Regions from separate parts of the Kocuria cellulosilytica genome, predicted to be linked through region 1. Evidence: riboswitches for the same ligand, from Rfam matches in the RefSeq annotation. Region 1 holds a riboswitch; the other holds the start of a gene.
What was found. A riboswitch is a leader RNA that binds a small molecule or an ion and turns the genes downstream of it on or off. The one in region 1 is predicted to bind cyclic di-AMP.
Positions count from the first base shown of each region.

Region 2: it holds a riboswitch for cyclic di-AMP, as region 1 does, so the genes downstream of both, RCG67_RS10555 (C40 family peptidase) here and RCG67_RS01805 (NlpC/P60 family protein) in region 1, are expected to answer to the same signal.

Region 1 covers NZ_JAVFWZ010000001.1:385,670-396,634, forward strand. The annotation lists gene RCG67_RS01790 (2-hydroxyacid dehydrogenase) at 15-974, opposite strand; gene RCG67_RS01795 (pyridoxal phosphate-dependent aminotransferase) at 971-2,170, opposite strand; gene RCG67_RS01800 (ATP-binding protein) at 2,399-4,195, shown strand; gene RCG67_RS01805 (NlpC/P60 family protein) at 4,271-4,771, opposite strand; cyclic di-AMP (ydaO/yuaA leader) riboswitch at 4,777-4,963, opposite strand; gene RCG67_RS01810 (flavin-containing monooxygenase) at 5,528-7,141, opposite strand; gene RCG67_RS01815 (alpha/beta hydrolase) at 7,138-8,103, opposite strand; gene RCG67_RS01820 (GntR family transcriptional regulator) at 8,321-8,998, shown strand; gene RCG67_RS01825 (Rv1352/Rv1906c domain-containing protein) at 9,135-9,842, opposite strand; gene RCG67_RS01830 (exonuclease domain-containing protein) at 10,233-10,965, opposite strand, start outside.
Region 2 covers NZ_JAVFWZ010000006.1:54,739-65,703, forward strand. The annotation lists gene RCG67_RS10540 (MFS transporter) at 1-615, shown strand, start outside; gene serC (phosphoserine transaminase) at 612-1,751, opposite strand; gene RCG67_RS10550 (metal-dependent transcriptional regulator) at 2,190-2,876, shown strand; cyclic di-AMP (ydaO/yuaA leader) riboswitch at 3,256-3,443, shown strand; gene RCG67_RS10555 (C40 family peptidase) at 3,449-4,132, shown strand; gene RCG67_RS10560 (C40 family peptidase) at 4,398-5,303, shown strand; gene RCG67_RS10565 (hypothetical protein) at 5,447-5,713, shown strand; gene RCG67_RS10570 (DUF4031 domain-containing protein) at 5,664-7,022, opposite strand; tRNA gene RCG67_RS10575 (tRNA-Arg) at 7,279-7,351, shown strand; gene RCG67_RS10580 (hypothetical protein) at 7,502-8,182, opposite strand; gene RCG67_RS10585 (NHL repeat-containing protein) at 8,333-9,061, shown strand; gene pcrA (DNA helicase PcrA) at 9,117-10,965, shown strand, end outside.

The sequences.
Region 1 (10,965 bases):
GGACGGCCCTGCTGCTAGCCGATCGGTGCCGGCGGTCGTTCCCCGCTGAGCACGGCGAGCGCGTTGTCGGCGGCGAGCACCGCCATCGCGGTGCGCGTCTCCACGGTGGCGGAGCCCAGGTGCGGCAGGAGCACCACGTTGTCGAGCTCCAGCAGCTCGGGATGCACCTGGGGCTCGTGCTCGTAGACGTCCAGCCCGGCGCCCGCGATCCGACCGTCCCGCAGCGCGGACGCGAGCGCCGCCTCGTCGACGATCGGTCCGCGCGCGGTGTTGACGAGGTACGCCGAGTCCTTCATCGCCGCCAGCTGCTCGGGGCCGATCAGGTGGTGCGTGGCGGGCCCATAAGGACAGTGCAGCGAGACGACGTCGGAGACTGCCAGCAGCTCGTCGAGCTCGACCCGCCGGGCGCCCAGCTCGGCGGCGATCCCGGGGTCGATCTCGCTGCGCGACTGGTAGACGATCTCCATGCCGAAGGCCCTGGCCCGGCGCGCGGTCGCCTGGCCGATGCCGCCCATGCCGACGACGCCGAGGGTCTTGCCCTGCAGGCTGCTGCCGAGCAGGAAGAACATGCCCCACTTCCAGTCCTGGCCGGAGCGGATGAGCCGTTCCGCCTCGCCGAGCCGGCGCGTCGCCATGAGGATGAGGCCGAACGCGATGTCGGCGGTGGCGTCCGTGAGCACGCCGGGGGTGTTGGTGGCCACGACGTCCCGTTCGGCGCAGGCCGGCACGTCGATGTTGTCGTAGCCGACCGCGACGTTCGCGACGACCTGGAGCTGCGGGCCGGCGGCGTCGAGCAGCTCGGCGTCGATGCGCTCGGTGAGCAGACTGACGACGGCATCGGCGCCGGCGACCCGGCGCAGGAGCTCCTCGCGGCCGATCGGCTCCGGATCCGGCCAGGCGTCGACCTCGTGGGCGGCGCGGAGCTTCTCGATCGCGGCGTCGGGAATCCGTCCCGTGACGACGACCCGGCTCATGCCGTCTCGATCCACGCGCGCAGGCGGCCGAGGCCGTCGCGGATGTCGTCGACGTCGATGCCCGAGTAGGCGAGCCGGATGTACTGCCGGTCCTCGCCGGGCTGGCGCCGGCCGAAGTGCTCGCGCGTGCAGAAGGAGACGCCGGTCTCGTGCAGCGCCGCCGTGGCGAAGTCGCCGACCGCCGTGTACCCCATGCGTTCCATGGCGGCGGTGACGTCGGGGAACAGGTAGAAGGTCGACTGCGGCACGGCCACGTGCATGCCGGGGGTGGCGTTCACGAGCTCACAGGCGACGTCGCGGCGCTCGCGCAGGATGTCGAGCGTCTGCTGCACGGGCTCCTGGGTGCCGCGGAGTGCTTCGATGCCGGCCCACTGCACGTAGTGCGTGGTGCACGACTCGTCGTTGGTGTTGAGCGTGCTGAGCACCTTCGCGATCTCCAGGGGCGCGACGGCGCAGCCGAGGCGCGAGCCGGTCATGGCGAACTTCTTACTGAAGGTGTAGAGGATGACGGTGCGCTCGGCCATGCCGGGGAGCGAGGCGATCGAGCTCGAGACCCCTTCGTAACGGGTCTCGAAGTAGGCCTCGTCGGAGAGCACCCAGAGATCGTGCTCCTGGGCGAGCTGCGCGACGGCCTCGCGCTCGGCCGCCGTCGACTCGGCCGAGATGGGGTTCTGCAGGTCGTTGTAGATGATGGCGACCGTGTTCGGGGTGATCGAGGCGCGCACCTGGTCGAGGTCGATCGCGAAGCCGTCCTCCGTGGGGAGGTAGCGGTACGGCACGGCGGTGCCCCCGAGGTACTCGATCTGCGACTCGTAGATCGGGAAGCCGGGGTTCGGGTAGAGCACCTCCTGGCCGGGGTTCATGACCGCCTGCAGGAACTTCGTGATGACGGGCTTGCCGCCCGTCATCACCACGATGTTCTCGGGGCTGAGGTCGATGCTCCGACGCGAGCCGATGTCCTCGGCGAGGGCCTCGCGCAGCTGCGGGATGCCCGGGCCCGGGCAGTAGCCGGTGTAGCCGTCGGCGATGGCCCGGTCCATCGCCTCGACGATGTGCGGGGCCGTCGGGATGTTGATGTCACCGAGGTGGAAGGGGTACACCCGGTTCCCCTTCGCCTTCCAGGCGGCGGCGGCCTGGGCGACGCTGAAGGCGGTTTCGGTGCCCAGCCGGTCGAGCCGGTGTGCGAGTTCCCGCATGCTGTTCCACTCCTCGTCGAGTTGGCGATCGATCCGCTGGCGGACCCGCACCGAGCATACGACTCATATATCAGCCTGGGAAGAGTGGTTCCCGGATGATGTCCTACAGGGAGGCAGTGAGCGCCGAGCGACCTAAAGGTTCATTCAGGCGCTCACTCCGTCATTCACCCCTCATTCAGGCACAATGAGTGAGTGACAAGTGAATGAGAGAACGAGTGAGGGAGTTCCGTGAGCGAAACACACGAGGTCGTCGCCGATCTGCGTCGTCGCGGAGCCGAGCCCACGCATGTGGAGGTCAAAGCCGCCGCGGGAGGAATGCCGAAATCCCTCAAGGAGACCCTGAGCGCCTTCAGTAACGGGGAGGGAGGCATCGTTCTCCTCGGACTGAGTGAGGACGAGGACTTCACGCCTGTGGCGTCGTTCGACGCCGATGCCATCCGGGATGCTGCGGCAGGCATGGCGGCGGACTCCATGACACCCGCGGTGCGGTGCGAGATCGCCATCGAGCCGTTCGAAGGAGCCCGCATCGTCCGGATCGACGTCCCGGAGATGAACTCCGGCGAGAAGCCGTGCTACGTGACGGCCCGGGGTGTCTACGGAGGTTCTTACCTCCGCGTGGGCGACGGTGATCGGAAACTGACCCAGTACGAGGTCACTCAGCTTCTCGCCAACCAGGGCCAACCCACCGATGATCAGCAGCCGGTCAGGGAGGCCGCGCTCGCTGACCTCGACCCCCAAGCGGTCTCCGCGCTGCTCGCCCGCGTGCGGGAGCGCTCCCCTCGGGCCTTCGCCGCAGTGCCCGACGACGTCGCTCTCACCCGCCTGGGCGTGCTGGTGCGGGACGGTGAGAACCTCGTTCCGTCACTGGCGGGCCTGCTGTGCCTGGGCATCTACCCGCAGCAGTTCTTCCCGCAGCTCAACGTCACCTTCGTGGCGCTGCCGGGAACCACCATGGGCGAAACCACCCAGGACGGACGACGGTTTCTCGACAACCAGACCGTCGACGGTCCGCTGCCGGTCATGGTGCAGGACGCAGTGGCCGCGGTGGAGCGCAATATGCTGCGTGGCGCCGTCATCCAGGGGGCTGGACGGTCGGACCGGTACGAGTACCCGCTCGAAGCCGTGCGCGAGCTCGTGGTCAACGCCCTGATGCACCGGGACTACGGGCCCTTGGCCAGGGGGACCCAGGTGCAGATCGAGCTCTATGCGGATCGGCTCGTCGTCAAGAACCCGGGTTCGCTTTACGGTGGCGTCGAGGTCGGGGGCCTCGGCGCGGACGAGATCACGTCCTCGCGCAACGGTCTGCTGGCTCGTCTGCTCTCCGACGTCGAACTCCCGGGCCGGCGCGAGGTCGTCTGCGAGAACAGGGGGTCGGGCATTCCCCGGATTATGGCGACGCTGCGCGCTGCAGGCATGACCCCGCCCGAGTTCGAGGCCACGCTGAGCCACGTCAAGGTCACCGTTCCCCGGCATGCCCTTCTCGACACCGACACCGTAGAATGGATTGCCTCCCTGGGTGCCACCGGCCTCAGCGATGCCCAGCACATGGCCCTGGCGATGCTCCACCACGGCACCGAGGTGTCCAACGAGCGGTTGCGCAGTTGGGGACTCGACAGCCGGGAAGCCACCGCGGCACTCACCGACCTCGTCGACCGGGGGCTGGCCGAGCGTTCTGGAGGGAGACGTTATGCCCGGTATCAGCTCTCACCGGACGTCGCGCTGTCTTCCCGAGTGGCCGGCCCCGATGTCGACCCACCGAGCCCGCCCGCAAGGTTGGTGCCTCGACCCGGCGGGACGATCGTCCTGGACGAAGACTTGGAGTCCGTGTTGCGTGCTGTGGGTGCAGAGGGTCTGGATGCCACGCGCCCGGTGGCCGCCCACCTCGGATGGACCTACAGCCGGACGCTGAGCCGGATCAACGAGCTCATCGGCCGTGGCATGCTCGAGGCCACGGCTCCTCCCACCAGTCGCAAGCGCCGGTACAGGGTCACGGCTGAAGGAGTCCGACGCCTCTCTGAGTCCTGAGGCGCCCCGTAACGAGACTCGGGTGTGCGGTTCCCGTCGGGAGGGGAACCGCACACCCGCATCAGGCGTGGAGTGTCAGCGCACGCGGAGGTAGACGGGGCCGGAGCCGACGTTGACGGTCTGGATGACCGTCTGGTTGCCGTTCCAGCCGCCGTGGACGGCCTTGCCGCCGCCGATGTACACGGCGATGTGGGCGAAGCCCATGCCGCCGTTGGCGTAGTAGACCAGGTCGCCGGGCCGGGCCTGTGCGGCGGAGACCCGGGTGCCGAGCTTCAGGTAGGAGACCGGCCACCCGTGGTGCTTGACCCCGGCCGCGCGCAGGGCCTTGGTGACCAGGGCGGTGCAGTCCTGCCGCACGCCGAGCTGGTTCCGGGCCGCGGCGGCGATGGTCGCGGCCTTGCCGGACTGGGACTGGGTGCTGAGGACCTGCTGGGGGGCTGCGGCGGGGGCGGCCTGGGCCGGGGCCACGCTGCTGAGCGCCAGGGCGCCGCCGGCGACCGCCAGGATGGCGGTGCGCCCGAGGCGGAACGAGCTCTGGGCGCGGTGGCGGGGCGTGCGGGACTGGAAAACGGGCATGAGTGATGTCCTCCCTCTTGCCTGCGAGGTGAGCTGTCGGATGCGGGTGGGAGACACCCGGTCGCAGGGTGGGGGCCCTGACGACTTAACCCCTAGGTCCCGGGGGAGGGACCGTTTCTGGTTCCCCCGCTTCTGCCGAGCGATGTGTCTTGGGGGGCCCCGGGCACCGGCAGAATTCGGCGATGTGCACGGGGGTGCCGATCGATGAGGCGATCGGCACGGAGGAAACACTAATCGAAAAGTAACGAGAAAGTCTCGTTTAGATCACGGGCGTGTCTCGGCTTGAGTGCTGATCCGGCAGGGCACCTCCGCGCCGGGACGCCGTGGTCCGGTGAGGCGCGCCCATGGGGATCCCTCGGGAGGCTCAGTTCGAGACGAAAGTGGTCTTGACCTGGAACTCTGTCCGGGTCGTGCCGACGGGCAAGCATGCCCTGCCCTGGGGCCGAGTATCGGTGACGCCACCCGTGGCAGGGCACGACCGTTTGCCGGGAAAGGTCCACAGAACATTAGATCGCCGACGGGATCGGCCCCTTCCGTGAGGGTCGGGAAAGGCCATCTCCTCCGGCAATCTCCATTGTTGTCCCAGGAATTCGCAAAAAGAAAGAAATGCGTTTGCGGCGCGTCGATTCCGCTCTCCTGGCGTCCTCCGAGCACCAGGCTGCCGAGGAGGGGATGCGCCCCGAAGCCCCGGCCTGCCGGCATGCGGAGGACTCCGGTGCCGCAGCACCGGAGCCCTCCGTTCGGCTGTTCAACTGCTCAGGCGACGCTGAAGCCCTCGTACTGCCGGGAGGCGACCTCGTCGCACTTGGCGCGGTAGGCGCCGACCCCGCCCACGTAGGGCATGAACACCCGCGGCTTGCCGGGCACGTTCGCGCCCAGGTACCAGGAGTTCGCCTGCGGGAACAGGGTCATGTCCGCGGCGTCGTTGACGTGCTGCACCCACGCGTCCTCCGCCTCGGGAGAGGCCTCGGAGCGGACGAGGCCCTGGTCCTCGAGGTAGCGGATGTGCTCGGTGATCCAGTCGACGTGCTGCTCGATCGAGGTCACCATGTTGCTGAGCACCGACGGGCTGCCGGGGCCAGTGACCAGGAACAGGTTGGGGAACCCGGCGGTGGCCAGCCCGAGGTAGGTCCGCGGGCCGGCGGCCCACTTCTCGGCCAGGGCGAGCCCCTCGGTGCCCCGGATGTCGATCCGGTTCAGGGCCCCGGTCATGGCGTCGAAGCCGGTGGCGAAGACGATCGCGTCGACCTCGTACTCCCGCTCCGTGGTGGCCAGCCCCCGCTCGGTCAGCCGGGTGATCGGCGCGGACCGGACATCGACCAGGGAGACGTTTCCCCGGTTGAACGTCGTGTAGTAGTCGGTGTCCACGCAGATCCGCTTGGTCCCCACGGGGTGGTCGTACGGCTTCAGCAACTCCGCGACCTGCGGGTCCTCGACGATCTCGTCGATGCGCTCGCGGATGTACTGGGCCACCACGTCGTTGGCCTCCTTGCTGATCGCCAGGTCCGAGAAGCACTGCCCGAGGCGGAACCCGCCCAGCGTCCAGTGCTCCTCCATCACCTTGCGCTGCTCCGCCGGGCCGGTCTCCAGCGCGGAGGCGGTGCTGGGCGGGAACGGCAGCCCGGTCGGGGTCTGCCGGGCGATCTCCCGGATCCGCGGGTAGTCGGCCTTGATCTGCGCCCACTCCTGCGGGTCCAGCGGCTGGTTGCGCGCCGGGACGCTGAAGTTCGGGGTGCGCTGGAAGACCGTGAGGTGCTCGGCCTGCCGGGCGATCTCGGGGATCGACTGGATGCCCGAGGATCCGGTGCCGATCACCGCGACGCGCTTGCCGGTGAAGTCCACGCCCTCGTGCGGCCAGGAGCCGGTGTGGTGGACCTCCCCGGTGTACTCGGCCAGGCCCTCGAAGTCCGGCACGCGCCCGGCCGAGAGGCAGCCGGTGGCCATGATGCAGTACCGGGCGCTGACCGTCTCCTCGGTGCCGTCCGCGGTCGAGCGGGTGGTGACGGCCCACCGGGCGGTGGCGTCGTCGTAGACGGCGGAGACCACCTCGGTGTCCAGCTGGATGTCGCGGCGCAGGTCGAAGCGGTCGGCCACGTGGTTGAGGTAGCGCAGGATCTCGGGCTGGGTGGGGTAGCGCTCGGTCCACTCCCACTCCTGTTCCAGCTCCCGGGAGAAGGAGTAGGAGTAGTAGGGGCTCTCCACGTCGCACCGGGCCCCGGGGTAGCGGTTCCAGTACCACGTGCCGCCCACGCCGTCGCCCTTCTCGACGACGGCCACGGACCGTCCCTGCTCGCGGAGGCGGTGGAGGAGGTAGAGGCCGGAGAACCCGGCGCCGACGACGACGACGTCCAGCTCGCGCACCGTGCTCATCGCTCGCCCGCCTCCTCCAGCTCGGCCTGGACGTCCGTGGCGATCGACTCCACCACGAAGTCCAGGGCCTCGGCGCTGGCCGGCAGCACGTTGACCATGGAGAAGAAGCCGTGCATCTGGCCCTCCCAGCGGCGCTGGTGGACCTCCACCCCCGCCTCCTGGAGCTTCTCGGCGTAGGCCTCGCCCTCGTCCCGCAGTACGTCGTGGGCGGCGGTGATGACCAGCGCCGGCGGCAGGCCGGAGAGGTCTTCCGCGTGGAACGGCGCGGCGTCCGGGTGTCGGCGCTGCTCGGCGTCGGGCACGTACTGGTCCCAGAACCAGGTCATGAACTCGGTGGTCAGCAGCGTCTGGTTCTCCTCCTCGGTGTAGGAGGGGCGGGTGAAGTCGGCGTCGGTGACCGGGTAGATCAGCACCTGCTCGGCGATCGCCGGCCCGCCGTTCTCGCGCGCCCGCAGGGCCATGACGGCCGAGAGGTTGCCGCCGGCGCTGTCCCCGCCGACGTAGAGCGGGACCTGCGCCCCGGCGATCTCCGCCAGGTGCTCGCCCGCCCAGGTCAGTGCGGTCCAGGAGTCCTCCACCGCGGCGGGGAAGGGGTGCTCCGGGGCCTTGCGGTAGTCCACGAGGACGACGGCGCAGCCCGACTTCTCGGCCAGCTGCCGGCCCAGGGTGTCGTAGCCGTCGATGTCCTGCAGCACCCAGCCGCCGCCGTGGAGGTAGACGAACACGCCGGCCGGGGACTCCCGCGGCACGTGCACCCGGACGCGGAAGCTCCCGCCGTCGGAGGCGTCCAGGACGTGGTCCTCGGTGCGGTGCATCTCGGGGCCCGTGCCGAACATCTCGTTCATGGCGGCGGCGGTGGCGCGGGCCTCGGCGGGGCTCATCTGCCACATGGGCTTGGCGTCGGGCCCGGCGGCCTCGGCGGAGGCGGCCAGGAAGGCGAGGGTGGCGTGGTCCAGGGACATGGGTGTCTCCTCATCGACGGAACGATTCCGGCACCGCTCGTGCTGAGTGATGCAGGTCACACCGACGGTAGACTGCACACTGCATTCTTTCTAGAGGGCCCCCGAATGTTTCTCGCTCACTTCTGGCTACGCTGGGGGCAGCACCGGCCGACCGCCTGTGGTTGCTGCGGCACCAGCGGCGACGTCCGGACCGGCGAGACGGAGGGACACGACAACTGTGGCGTTCGAGATGCCGGCCACCCGGCGGGAGGCGGTCGCGGAGCACCTGCGGGAGGAAATCCTCTCGGGTGCGCTCGCTCCCGGCGCCCCAATCCGCGACGCCGAGATCGCGGCGCGCCTGGACGTGAGCATCACGCCGGTGCGCGAGGCCATCACCGAGCTCATCGGCGAAGGGCTCGTGGTCAGCACCGCCAACAAGCGCCGGCACGTCGCCGTGCTCACCCAGCGGCAGGCGATCGAGCTGATGGACGTGCTCGGGGTCGTCACCGTGGCCGCGCTCGAGCGCGCGGTCCCCCGCCTCGACGACGGCCGGCTCGACGCGCTCGCCGACACCGTCACCCGCTTCACCCAAGAGGCGGGGCAGCACCACTTCGAGGAGTCCCGCACCGGCCTCATCGACGCCGTGCGGGTACTGCTGGCGGCCGCCGACAACGACGAACTGACCGCCATGGCGGAGCAGGTCATGCTGCGCTCGCTGCGGCGGATCACGCTCTACCCCTCGGGCCACCTCGTGCCGCTCTGGGTCGAGGGCTGGCAGGACATGCTGCAGCTGCTGCGTGAGGGCGCCGGTCAAGAGGCGGTGGCCCGGCTGCGGGCGTTCTTCGCGGAGCTGACCACCCGGATGCGGGAAGACCGGCCGCTGGACGCGACGGTGGGGCCGACACCGCCTCGGTGAGCCACGGCTGTGGTTCTTAGGAGTCGACGCGCCGGAGCCTGCGACGCCGCCTGGGACATCGTCCCGATGCGCTCTGCGCCGGTCCGAAGAACCTCCGACGCGTCAGCGGGATTCCCGGATCAGCAACAGCCAGTGGTCACTGGAGCTCCCATGTGCCACAGCGCTTGGTCTCGAAGTCCTGTCCCTCGGCCAGGGTTACGGACGGCCGTCCACCGCCGGGGATGTCGTTGGCGATGATGTCGTCCCCGTTGGTGCCGGAGGTCAGGATGGCCCAGTAGCAGCTCGAACCCACGTCGTCCGTTGAGCGGTACGTGCCGGGATCGATGTCCACGCCGACGGTCCACGTGCCCTCGCGGATGGTGTTCTCCGCCTTCTTCTGTTCGGCTCCGGTGACTGCTTCCTCACGCTTCTTGACGGCGTCCTCCGCCTCCTTGGCGTCGTCCTCGCGTTCCTCGAGCGCCTTCTCGGCAGCGCTGACCTCGTCCTCGCGCTTCTGGAGCTCCGTGTGCCGGTCCTGGAGACCGGACGACATCGTGTCGTAGTCCTCCTGGAGCGACTCGTAGTCCTCCTCGACGCCCGTCTTGGCGGAGGCCAGGGCGACGTACTCGTCACTCGAGGTGGGGTCCGAGGCCACGGCACCTCCGATGCCCAGACCTCCTGCGAAGAGCGCGACACCGGCCACCGCCATGACGATCGGCTTGGTCCTGCTCTTCTGCCGTTCCGGGGCGGACGAGTCGGCCCCGATGTCGGACCGGTCACGGCGGAACGACGTCGTGGCGCGCGTCCAGGCGCCGGCGAGTGCTGCGCCGGAGCGACGGGAGCTGGGATGATCCGTGCGGTCCACCTCGTGGGCGGCTTCCGGATCACTGGCCGGCAGGGGCTGGGTCAGGGGCTCTTTCTCTCCCGCACCAGCATCAGCCTCGTCGTCGACCCAGAACTGCCATCCGTCCGGCGCCGGACCCCACGCGGGGTCGGGGGACCACCCGGGGTGGGGAGCCCAGCCTTCCGGGGGCTGCGGCCAGGTGGGGGGAGCGTTGAAGCGCATGGTGACATCCAGGGGGTCGAGCGGAGGTTGCAAGCACAAACGTAACGGGGAGTGGGCGCCCTTTTTTACCGAGCGGTCACAATGCAGAAATGTGCGGTCTTGAAGCGTTGGACGCCGAGCCAGGGAAGACCGGCCATCTCCGGGTGGTTGCCGTGGAAGGTCGTTCTCGTCCCGGCTGCGATGGACCTGTCATCGACGCCCTTTCACCCACCGGATGACGGTCACGATCAGCCAGGCGATGAATACCAACGGAGCGATGAGCCAAGAGAGCGCAATGATGGTGGACCACACGAACTCCGGCACCCCGACGAGGCTCAGCAATGCGCCGACGATTGTCATGCCCACGATCAGGAACAGGATGATCGACCACATCACGACGTGGAACACCCAGCGACGTTGCGGCTTCACCCGGGGTGACGCCTCAACAGGCAACGGAGGGTCCCACGGCTGCCGCGGGCGGACGGACAGCGGGGGGTCCCAGGGCTGTCGGGGTGGTGCGGCGTACGGCGCCGAGGAGGACTCCGCGGAACCCGGCCGGGGCGGAGTTTCCATCCTCGGCACCGCGTGGGTTTCGGCGGTCCAGGTCCCAGCAAGCACAGGGTCTTCCGAGGCCGACACAGACACGGTGGGCTGCTCCGAGGCGGCCTGCGGTTCCCGCGGGGCCGTGGCCGAATCCGGAGGGATGGAGCTGACCGGAATTGCGTCGTCGAGCACTGCGGGCGGGTCGACGTCGTCCTCGACCGGCGCTCCGGCCTCTGCCCGTTCCAGCAGCTCTCGGAGTTCCGGTTCCCCGATCACGGCGATGCGCTGACCCTCCTGGATGCGCTCGGCGGCCTTCTTCTCCTTGCCGGTGGCGCCGGTCAGCGGTGGATTGCGGACCTGGGCCCCGGCGCCGATCACCAGGCACGTCACCTTCTTCGTG
Region 2 (10,965 bases), on a different contig from region 1:
TCCGGCCGGGGGCGGGGGCAGATCCGGGAGGGCCTGGCCTACGTCGGCAGCCGCCCCGACATCGTGGCCGTGCTGATCACCATCTTCCTCATCGGCACCTTCGGGCTGAACTTCGCGGTGTTCCTGGCGGCCATGGCCGGCCCCGAGTTCGGCCGCGGCCCGGAGACCTTCGGACTGCTCAACTCGGTCCTGGCGGTCGGCACGGTGGCGGGGGCCCTGCTCTCGGCCCGGCGCCGCAGCGCCCGGCTGCGCTACGTCTACGGGGGCAGCGCGGTCTTCGCCGTCAGCTGCCTGGGCGCGGCGACGGCGCCCAGCCTGCCGCTGTTCGCGCTGTGGCTGGTGCCCTGCGGACTGTCCTCCCTCACCATCATGACCACCGCCAACGCGTACGTGCAGTCGACCACCTCACCGGTGATGCGCGGACGGGTCATGAGCCTGTACATGGCCATCTTCATGGGCGGCACCCCGATCGGGGCGCCGGTCGTCGGCTGGATCACCGACGCCCTCGGGGCGCGCTGGGGCATGGGGGTCGCCGTGGCTGCGGGTCTCGGCGGGGCCCTGGTGGGCTTCGTCGTGTGGTGGCGGCTGCGCGCGGGGCGCGTGCCCGCCGGTTAGCGCCCCGACCGTCCCTGGAGCTGCTCGACGACGTGGTCGACGCAGCGCAGCAGCCGGGCCACGTCGTCGGGCTCGATCGAGACGAACGTGGCGATCCGCAGCTGGTTGCGCCCCAGCTTGCGGTAGGGCTCGACGTCCACCACTCCGTGGGCGCGCAGGACCGCCGCGACACCGGCCGCGTCCACGGCGTCGTCGAAGTCCACGGTGGTGATCACGGTGGAGCGGTCCTCCGGGCGGGCCACGAACGGGCTCGCGAAGGGGGCCGCCTCCGCCCACGCGTAGACGAGGTCGGAGGACTCCTTCGTGCGGGCCGCGGCCCACGCCATGCCGCCCTGCTCGTTGAGCCACCGGACCTGCTCGTCGAGCATGACCAGGGTGGCCAGGGCGGGAGTGTTGTAGGTCTGGTTCTTCCGGGAGTTCTCGAGCGCCGTGGTGAGCTGCAGGAAGTCGGGGACCCACCGCCCCGAGGCGCCGATCCGCTCGATCCGCTCGACGGCCGCGGGGGAGAACGCGCCGAGCCACAGCCCGCCGTCGGAGCCGAAGTTCTTCTGCGGGGAGAAGTAGTAGACGTCCGTCGCGGCCAGATCGGCGGCCATTCCGCCGGCCGCCGAGGTGGCGTCGACCAGCACGAGCGCCTCGTCCGCGGTGCCGGCGGGCCGCGCCACGGGCGCGGCGACCCCGGTGGAGGTCTCGTTCTGGGGCCAGGCGTAGACGTCCACGCCCTCCTCCGCACGGGCCTCCGGGCGCGCTCCGGGGGCCGACTCCACGATCGAGGAGGCCTCCAGGAACGGGGCGCCGTCGGTGGCCTGGGCGAACTTCGCCCCGAACTCGCCGAACACCAGGTGCTGTGCCTTGCGCTGCACGAGCCCGAAGGCGGCGGCGTCCCAGAAGGCGGTCGCCCCGCCCAGGCCCAGCAGCACCTCGTAGCCCTCGGGGAGGCCGAGGAACTGCGCGAGGCCCTCGCGCACCGAGCCCACGAGCTGCTGCACCGGCGCCTGGCGGTGGGACGTCCCGAGCAGGGCGGTTCCGGCGCGGGCCACGGCCTCGACCTGGGCCGGGCGGATCTTCGAGGGGCCGGCGCCGAACCGGCCGTCGGCGGGCAGCAGGTGCTGGGGGATGGTGACGTGTGCGGGCAACGGGCGCTCCCTCGGGATGACGTGCGGCGGGTGACGGGCGGTGGGCGCGGCCGCCGGGACGGGACGCTCGCGCCGTGCGCGCCTCGGCCCATTCTGCCCCACCCGCGGACGCCGGGCTCCGCGCGTGCCGGGTGCGGGGGGCGCCGGGCTGCGGGGTGCCGGGGGCGGTGGGCGCCGGGCTGCGGGGTGCCGGGGGCGGTGGGCGCCGGGCTGCGGGGTGCCGGGGGCGGTGGGCGCCGGGCTGCGGGGTGCCGGGGGCGGTGGGCGCCGGGCTGCGGGGTGCCGGGGGCGGTGGGGGCCGGGCTCATCGGGCCGTGGGCTCCGCGGGTGCCGCTCTCCGTCCGGGCCAGAACGGGGCTCTCGCACTAAGCTCGTGCAGGAAGACCGGACCGGGCAGGATCCCCGGGGCCGGACGGCCGGACGAAGGATGACTGAGGCATGAGCGACCTGATCGACACCACGGAGATGTACCTGCGGACCGTGCTCGAGCTCGAGGAGGAGGGGATCACACCGATGCGGGCCCGCATCGTGGAGCGTCTCGACCACTCCGGGCCCACGGTCTCGCAGACGGTGTCCAGGATGGAGCGGGACGGGCTGCTGACCGTGGGCCCGGACCGGTCGCTGCTGCTCACCGAGGCCGGCCGGGAGCGAGCCGTGCAGGTCATGCGCAAGCACCGGCTCGCGGAGCGGCTGCTCGCCGACGTCATCGGCCTGGACCTGGCCCAGGTCCACGACGAGGCGTGCCGGTGGGAGCACGTCATGAGCGAGCAGGTCGAGCGGCGGCTCGTGGACCTGCTGCACAGCCCCCGGCACTCGCCGTACGGCACGCCGATCCCCGGTCTCGCCGCCCTCGGGGTGGAGGACAGCCCCGCCGCGGCGCACCCCTCCCTGCTCGACGCCGCCCGCCACGTCCCGGACGGCCCGCACACCATCGCGCTGCTGCCGGAGGTGGTCCAGGCGGACGCCGACCTGCTGGGCGTGCTGAGCGACGTGGGCGTGCTCACCGGGGCCCAGGTCAGGGCGCGGGTGGACGGTCAGCTCGTGCGCATCGAGGTGCCGGCCACGGGACGGTCCGCGGAGGTCGACCTGCGGACCGCCGCGGCCATCCGCGTCCTCGCCTCCTGACGCCCCGCCGGGGGCGACGGGGGACATCTCCCGCCGTGCCCTCCGAAGCGGCGCGGCGTCGCCCGCCGGGGCCCGAAACCGCCCCGGCGGGCGGTCCCGTCCCGGATGTGTGGACGTTCACAAGACACTTTCGGCCAGTCCGGTCCCCGGCGGGCGCCCGAGAGGTGCCGGCCCTGGTGGGACGCGGATTTCCCGGGCTCAGAAGCACACTGCACAGGCCGTCACGCGGGCAAATTCATCTGCTCAACCAATCAATAGGGCCGAATTGATATCACGTTCGTTGCCTCTTCGTGATCGGCCGTGATCAAAACGTGACACTTCCGTAATCTGTCATGTACTGTTCAACGCGTGCCGATCACTGGTCGGATCGGCGCCCACGAAGCACATCGCCGAATTCTGCCGGTGCCCGTGGCCTCTACACAGAAACTGCTTGGCAGAAGCGGGGGAACCACTTTCGGTCCCGGTGATCCGGGTCCTTGGGGTTAAGTCGTCAGAGCGCGTGCGTTCTGCGGCCGGGTGTCTCCCACCCGAATCCGACAGCTCACCTCGTAGGCAAAGGGAGGAACTCAACCATGTCGCTTTTCAAGCAGAACTCTGCCCGCCACCGCGCCGAGAGCACCTCGCACGCCGTGCGCAACACCACCATCGCCGCCGCCGCCGGCGCCGCGGTGATCGGCTCCATCGCCCCGGCCCAGGCCTACGCCCAGGCCCCCGTCGAGTCCGGCGCGGCCTACTCGGCCCCGGCCCCGGCATCCGCCTCGCTGGCCGGCTACACCTCGTACACCTACGAGGCCCCGGTCGCCGCGCAGCCCGCCGCCCAGCCCGCCGCCCCCGCCTACGAGGCCCCGGCCCCGGCACCCCAGCCGGCCGCCGCCTCCGCGAGCGTGACCCCCCAGTCCACCGCCACCACGGCCATCGCCCCGGCCGCCGGCGGCATCGTCGGCACCGCGATGTCCGCGCAGGGTGCCGGCTACGTCTACGGCGGAACCGCCTACGGCGCCTGGGACTGCTCCGGTTTCACCCAGTGGGTCTTCGCCCAGAACGGCATCGACCTGCCCCGCACCACCTGGTCCCAGTTCGCGGCGGGCACCCCCACCGCCAACCCGCAGCCCGGCGACCTCGTCTCCCAGAACGGCGGCGCGCACGTGGGCGTCTACATCGGTGGCGGCAAGATGATCTCCGCCCTGAACCCGACCCAGGGCACCCAGGTCCACTCCGTCAACGCCATGCAGCTGGACGGCTACTACACCTTCTGATCGGTCCCCGCCGCCCGCACCTCCGGGTGCGGGCGGCACCCGATCCCCCCCAGGGCACGGAGAGCCGCTCTCCCGGTTCTCCGTGCTTCCTGCTGTCCGCCCGGACAGCGCCTCTCCCCTCCGCTCGCCCGGCCGTCGTTCCCGATCCCGGAACACCGTCCTGCCGGACACCGGACCACCCCAGCACCGCCCGGGGCGATCCGTGCTGTCCCCGTGCCCTCCGGCAGGCCGGCTCGGCCCCGCCAGAAAGTCGTCTGAACTCCTCATGACCCGTGACCTGAACTCCTCGAACGGCATCGGCTCGCTCCTGACCGGCAAGGCCCGCACCGTGGCCGCCGTCGCTGCGTTCTCCGGACTGGCCCTCGCCACCACCGTGTCCGTGCAGGCCGCTCCGGCCCAGGACGCCTCCGCCGACGCCCCGCTGTCCGCCGTGGCCGCCGCGACCCCCGCCGCGGCCCCTGCCGTGTCCCTCGAGCCCGTCGCCCACGTGACGAAGGCCGAGAAGCCGGCGTCGGAGAAGCCTGCTGCGAAGAAGGCGGAGAAGAAGGCCGAGAAGAAGGCCGAGCGGAAGGTGCAGACGCCGGTCGTCGCGGCCCCCGCCGTGGCCGCCCCGGCCCCGAAGCCGGCCGTGCCGGCCGCCCCCGCCCCGAGGCCGGCCGCCGCGCCCGCCCCGGCCCCGAAGCCGGCCGCCGCGCCGGCCCCGGTCGTGGCGGCGCCGAAGCCCGCCGCTCCCGAGCCGGTCGTGCAGGCCGCCCCGGCCCCGAAGCCCGTCGCCGCCCCGAAGCCGGTCGTGCAGGCCGCCCCGGCCGCCGAGCGCACCGTCAGCACCCAGAGCTCCGCCTCCGGCAAGGGCGCGACCATCTCCTCCGCCGCCATGGGTCAGCTCGGCGTGGGCCAGGACTGCACCGCGCTCGTCACGAACGCCCTGCGCGCCGCCGGGATCAACCACCACGGCTGGCCGGCCTCCTACCTGAGCCTCGGCACGCAGGTCTCCGCCGGCCAGGCGCAGCCCGGCGACCTCGTCTACTACGCCGACGGCGGCATGGGCGCGGCCCACATCGGCGTCTACATCGGCGGCGGCAAGGCCGTCCACGGCGGCTGGAACGGCGGCACGACCGTCATCGACAGCGTCAACGTGGGCTCCGGCCCCGTCTACGTCCGCGTGCGCTGAGCGCCCGCGAGAGCACCGGTTCGGGTGCGCGGTTCCTGGTCGGCCAGACGGGAACCGCGCACCCGCTGTCGTTCCCGGAGTCTCCTCGCCGGCCGCTGCGGCGCCCGCTCCGGTGCCCGCCCGGCGGCCGATAGACTGGGACCATGTCCACCGACTTCAGCCGCAACGCCCGCACGAGCCTCGATCGTGAGTACGCCTACATGGCCTACGGCATGATCGCCGGCGCCGTGCCCGGCATCGTGGCCGGGTTCGTGGTCGCGGCCTTCGTGGGCCACGCCGCGATGTGGCTCTCCGTCCTCGGCGGCATCGGGATCGTGCTCGGACTGGTCACCGGGATCCTGCTCCACCGGCGGCGGCACGTCACGCCCGGGCGCACGGACCGCCGGGAGGGCGGCGCAGCGCCGGAATGACGTGCTCCCGCAGCAGCGGGGCCAGGTCCGCGGGGAGCGCGTCGAGGACGTGCTCGTCGACGTGCTGCCAGCGCAGCTCCTCGATCTCCGCGAGCGGCACGGGCCGGCCCGTCAGCGGCGCCGTGAACACGGTGCAGCGCACCCACGTGCCGGCCTCGTTCGCGGCCGGCGCCTCGAACTCCCCGAGCAGGCTCAGCTGAGCGGGGTCCAGCCGCAGGCCCACCTCCTCCGCCGTCTCGCGCACGGCCGCCGCCGCCGGGGACTCACCGGGATCGAGCTTGCCGCCCACCAGCATGAAACGCTCCGTGCCGCGCTTGCGCACCGTCAGCAGCGCCCCGTCGTCGTCCCGCAGGCACACGGCGGTGATGGTCAGCACCGCGGCCTCCGCGGGGGGACCGGCGGGACCCGCCCCGACGGCCGCGCGCAGCCGGGCGATCTCGTCCTCGAGGTTGCGGACCGCCGCGGCGCCCCACCGCCGCCGGGCGGCCGGGGTCCGGAACAGCGGGCGCCGGTGCCGGAGGTCCTCGAGCACGCGCAGCCGGGCCTGCGCGAACACCGCCTCCGGCACGTGCGCGTACTCCTTCCGGACCCCCGCGACATAGGCGGCGTAGCCCGCCGGGTCGGCCCCGAGCACCGAGAGATCGGCGTCGAGGAGCAGCCCTCCGGCGGGGTCCTCGTCGGTGACCCGGTGCCCGAGGGTGAGCAGCACCAGCCGTTCGACCTCCGCCGCGAGCGTCTCGGGGAAGCCGGCGGCGGTCAGCCGCGCACGGGCCAGCTCCGCGGACTCCTGCTCGTCGGCCCCGGGGCGGCCCCGGTAGACCGCGTCGTGGAACCACGCGGCCAGGACCAGGGCCTCGGACCGGGCGGGGTCGAGCCGGGTCCCGGCCAGCAGCAGGTCGAGGGCCTCGAGCACCGCGAGCAGGTGCGCCGGGCCGTGGTAGTGCCGGTGCGGCTCGCTCCACCGGTGCACGAGCTCCTCGCCCAGCGCCGGGTGCGCCGGGAAACGGGCGGCCCACCGCCGCAGGAGGACACGGGCGATCCGGTCCGGGCGCGCCCGCGCGGGAACGCGCAGCCCGCTGCGCACGAGCACGCGCGTGAGCTGCCGGCCGTCGACCGGCCGGGCACCCGCGGCCACCGCCTGCTCGTACCGGCTCTCCGGCACGTCGTAGTGGTCCCGGTCGAAGGCGCGCCGGGAGACCCCCAGCCGGTCCGCGAAGGCGTGCAGCTCCTCGTAGGAGGTGTCGGAGACCAGGTGCGAGAAGTGCGTGCCGTGGGCCGGCCACAGCGGCGGATCGATGTAGACGGGCATGCGATCGATCCTAGTGGGGCTGCACCGGCCGGCTCCCGGCGGGTCGGACGGGTGTCCGGGCCGTCGGGCGGTGGGCCCGGCGGGCCCGGACGGGCCGTCGGGCGGCGGCTCGGACGGGTGTTCGGGCCGCCGGGCGGTGGGCTTCGCCGGACCCGGACAGGCCGTCGGCCGGTGGGCTTCGCCGGGTCCGGACAGGCCGGGGTCCGGAGGCGGCCGGTTAGCGGGGGTCCGGGGGAGCCCCTAGACTGTTCGCGTCGCCCTCGTAGCTCAGGGGATAGAGCACGGCTCTCCTAAAGCCGGTGTCGTTGGTTCGAATCCAATCGAGGGCACGCACGGACGCCCCGGACCGCACGGTCCGGGGCGTCCGACCGTCCGGAGCGGTTCCGGCGCGGGGCCGGACGCAGTTCCGGCGCGGGGCCGGACGCAGTTCCGGCGCGGGTCTGCGCGCCCCGGGCCCCTTCGGCACCCGGACCCGCCGGTCAGCGCCGCGGGGTGGGCGCGCGGTCCCGGGGCGGGGCATCGCCGGAGGCGGTGCCCGACCGGCGCCGGACGGCCTCCACGGCCACGGCCGCGGTCACGGCGAGCAGCAGCACCAGCAGGACCCAGCGGGCGACCACCAGCACGGAGGCCGTGGTCACGGCGGAGCCGTCCCCGGGGTCCGCGAGAGCGGCGTCGATCGCCGCGTTGCCCGCCAGCGAGACGGCCGCGAAGCCGAGCACCACGGCCGAGCGAAGCCATCGCCGGGTACGGGAGGCCGTGTTGACCGCCACGAACAGCAGCCACGCCAGTCCCACGAACAACGGGGCCAGCAGCCCGGACGAGCGGTGCACCGCCTCGTACTGGGCGCGCCCCTCCGCGCCGAGCGCAGCGGCGAGGCGCTCGGCGTGCTCCTGGCCGAACCCGCCCGGCATCCACTCGGGCAGGGCGAGCCCGTCGGCCGCCGCGGCGCCGTACCGGGGGAGGATCCAGGCGTGCACGTACAGCCACAGGAGCGTCGCCACGGACATGGCCACGCCCACCACGAGACCCGAGCTCGACCGCGTGGGCTCCGGCCGGAGCTCACCGGGTGCCGCCTGGTGCAGGCGCGCTCCCCGGGGCGGCCCCGCGGGTGAGGCGGCGCCGCCGTGCTTGCGTGCCTTCTGTGCGCGTGTCAGTCCCATGCCCCCATTATCCTGTCGTGCGCCCACCGCCCAACGCGGGGACCGAGGGGTAGGCTGGGGCCACCCGCACCGGTCCTGACGGACCGCACGGGGGGCGGCCCGGCCGAGGACGACCGGGCGCTCGACGAGGACGACACGGAGGTGCCGGTCATGGAACTGTCCATCGGACTCCCGGACGGCCTGCTCATGCGGCTGACCGAGGGCAACGTGCTGACGCTGTTCGAGAAGGACCACGAGACGGTGCGCCGCACGGTGGACTGCTCCGTCCTCGGCGGCGCCCCCATCGCGGACATGGTGTGGTCGCACAAGCTCTCGGCCGTGATCGTGGCGGTGCCCACCCTGCACCGGCTCTTCCGCTGGGACCCGTACACCGACGTGCTGTACGAGTTCGCGGGCACGGGCGAGTCCGGACGGCGGGACGGCAAGGCGGCGCAGGCGAAGTTCGCCGCCACCGTGTCCATCACCGAGGACGGCGGCGGCACCCTCTGGCTCATCGACCGGGACTCCTCGTCCCTGCGCTGCATCGAGATCGACACCGACAAGCCCGACGGCGGCCCGCAGGTCTGCACCGTCGTGGGCCGGGCGGGCGCCGGCTTCACCGACGGCCCCACGGACGTGGCGCAGCTGGACCACCCCGAGGACCTGCAGATCCTCTACGACGGCTCCGTCGTGATCGCCGACACCGGCAACGACGCCATCCGGCACCTCGATCCGGCCAGCCGGGAGCTCGACACCGTCTACGGCGGAGGGGCCGAGAACTCCGTCGAGTTCGACGACGACATCCGGCTGCACCGGCCGGTCCGGGTCACGGTCGCCGACTCGGAGCTGTGGGTCGAGGACGACAACGGCCGCCACCGGCTCGAACTGCACTTCGTCTGAGGGCCGTCCCCCGGCCGGCCCGGCTGTCCCCGGGCCTCGGTAGACTGGGCCCACGATGGACTACCTCTTCGACAACCCGCTCCTGCCCTCCGCGTCCGTGGCCCGCCCCGGCGCCGCCGCCCCGCCGCGGCGCGGCACCGCCTCCGCCGACGCCCTCGTGGAGGGGCTCAACGAACCGCAGCGGGCCGCCGTCGAGCACTCCGGCTCACCGCTGCTGATCGTCGCCGGCGCCGGCTCCGGCAAGACCCGCGTGCTGACCCACCGGATCGCGCACCTGCTGGCCACCGGCCGGGCCCACCAGGGCGAGATCCTGGCGATCACGTTCACGAACAAGGCCGCGGCCGAGATGCGCGAGCGCGTGGTCGAGCTCGTGGGAGACTCGGCGAGGTCGATGACGATCTCCACCTTCCACTCCTTCTGCGTGCGCGTGCTGCGGCGGGAGGCCGCGAGCGTGGGCCTGAAGTCGACCTTCTCCATCTACGACTCCGCGGACTCCCTCCGGCTCATCACGCTCGTGGCCAAGCAGCACGACCTCGACCCCAAGCGCTTCGCGCCGAAGAGCATCCAGCACCGGATCTCCGCGCTGAAGAACGAGCTCGTCGACGACGAGACGTACCTGTCCCGGGCCTCCGAGAGCGACCCCTTCGAGAGCGCCGTGGCCCAGGTCTACCGCGGCTACACCGAGCGGCTGCGCGCGGCCAACGCCATGGACTTCGACGACCTCATCAGCCAGACCGTGCACATGCTCCGGGCGTTCCCGCAGGTGGCCGAGTACTACCGGCGGCGCTACCGGCACGTGCTCATCGACGAGTACCAGGACACCAACCACGCGCAGTACGCGCTCGTCCGGGAGCTCGTCGGGACCGGCGCGGACACCGGGACCGGTCCCGGGGCGAGCCCCGTGCCGCCCGCCGAGCTGACCGTCGTGGGCGACTCGGACCAGTCGATCTACGCGTTCCGCGGGGCCGACATCCGCAACATCGTCGACTTCGAGCAGGACTACCCCCAGGCCCGCACGATCCTGCTGGAGCAGAACTACCGGTCCACCCAGAACATCCTCACCGCGGCCAACGCGGTGATCGCCAAGAACAAGGGCCGCCGGGACAAGCGGCTGTGGACGGCCTCGGGCAGCGGCGAGAAGATCACCGGCTACGCCGCCGAGAACGAGCACGAGGAGGCCCGCTTCATCGCCGAGGAGATCGACCGCCTCCAGGACGAGGACGGCTACCGCCCCGGCGACGTGGCCGTGTTCTACCGCACCAACGCGCAGTCCCGCTCCCTCGAGGAGATCCTCATGCGCGTCGGACTGCCGTACAAGGTGGTGGGCGGCACCCGCTTCTACGAGCGCAAGGAGATCAAGGACGCCCTGTCCTACCTGCGCGCGATCGTGAACCCGGACGACGACATCAACGTCCGCCGGATCGTGAACGAGCCCAAGCGGGGCATCGGCGACCGCGCGGAGGGCGCCGCCGCGGCGCTCGCCGAGCGCGAGCGGATCTCCTTCATGGCCGCCCTGCGCCGCGCCGACGAGGCACCCGGGATGGCCACCCGTTCGCTCAACGCGGTCAAGGGGTTCGTCCAGCTCATGGACGACCTCGCCTCGGTCGCCGAGGGCTCGGGGGCCGCCTCCGTCCTCGAGGCCGTCCTGGAGCAGTCCGGCTACCTCGCGGCCCTGCGCCAGTCGCAGGACCCCCAGGACGAGTCCCGGGTCGAGAACCTCGCGGAGCTCGTGGCCGTGGTCCGCGAGTTCGAGCGGGACCGCCCCGAGGCGGGGCTGCCCGAGTTCCTCGAGCACGTCTCCCTCGTGGCCGACGCCGACCAGATCCCCAACCGGCCCGCCGCCGGGACCGAGGGCGGGCCGACCGCCGAGCAGATCGCGCAGGAGGTCGCCGAGGCCCGTGCCC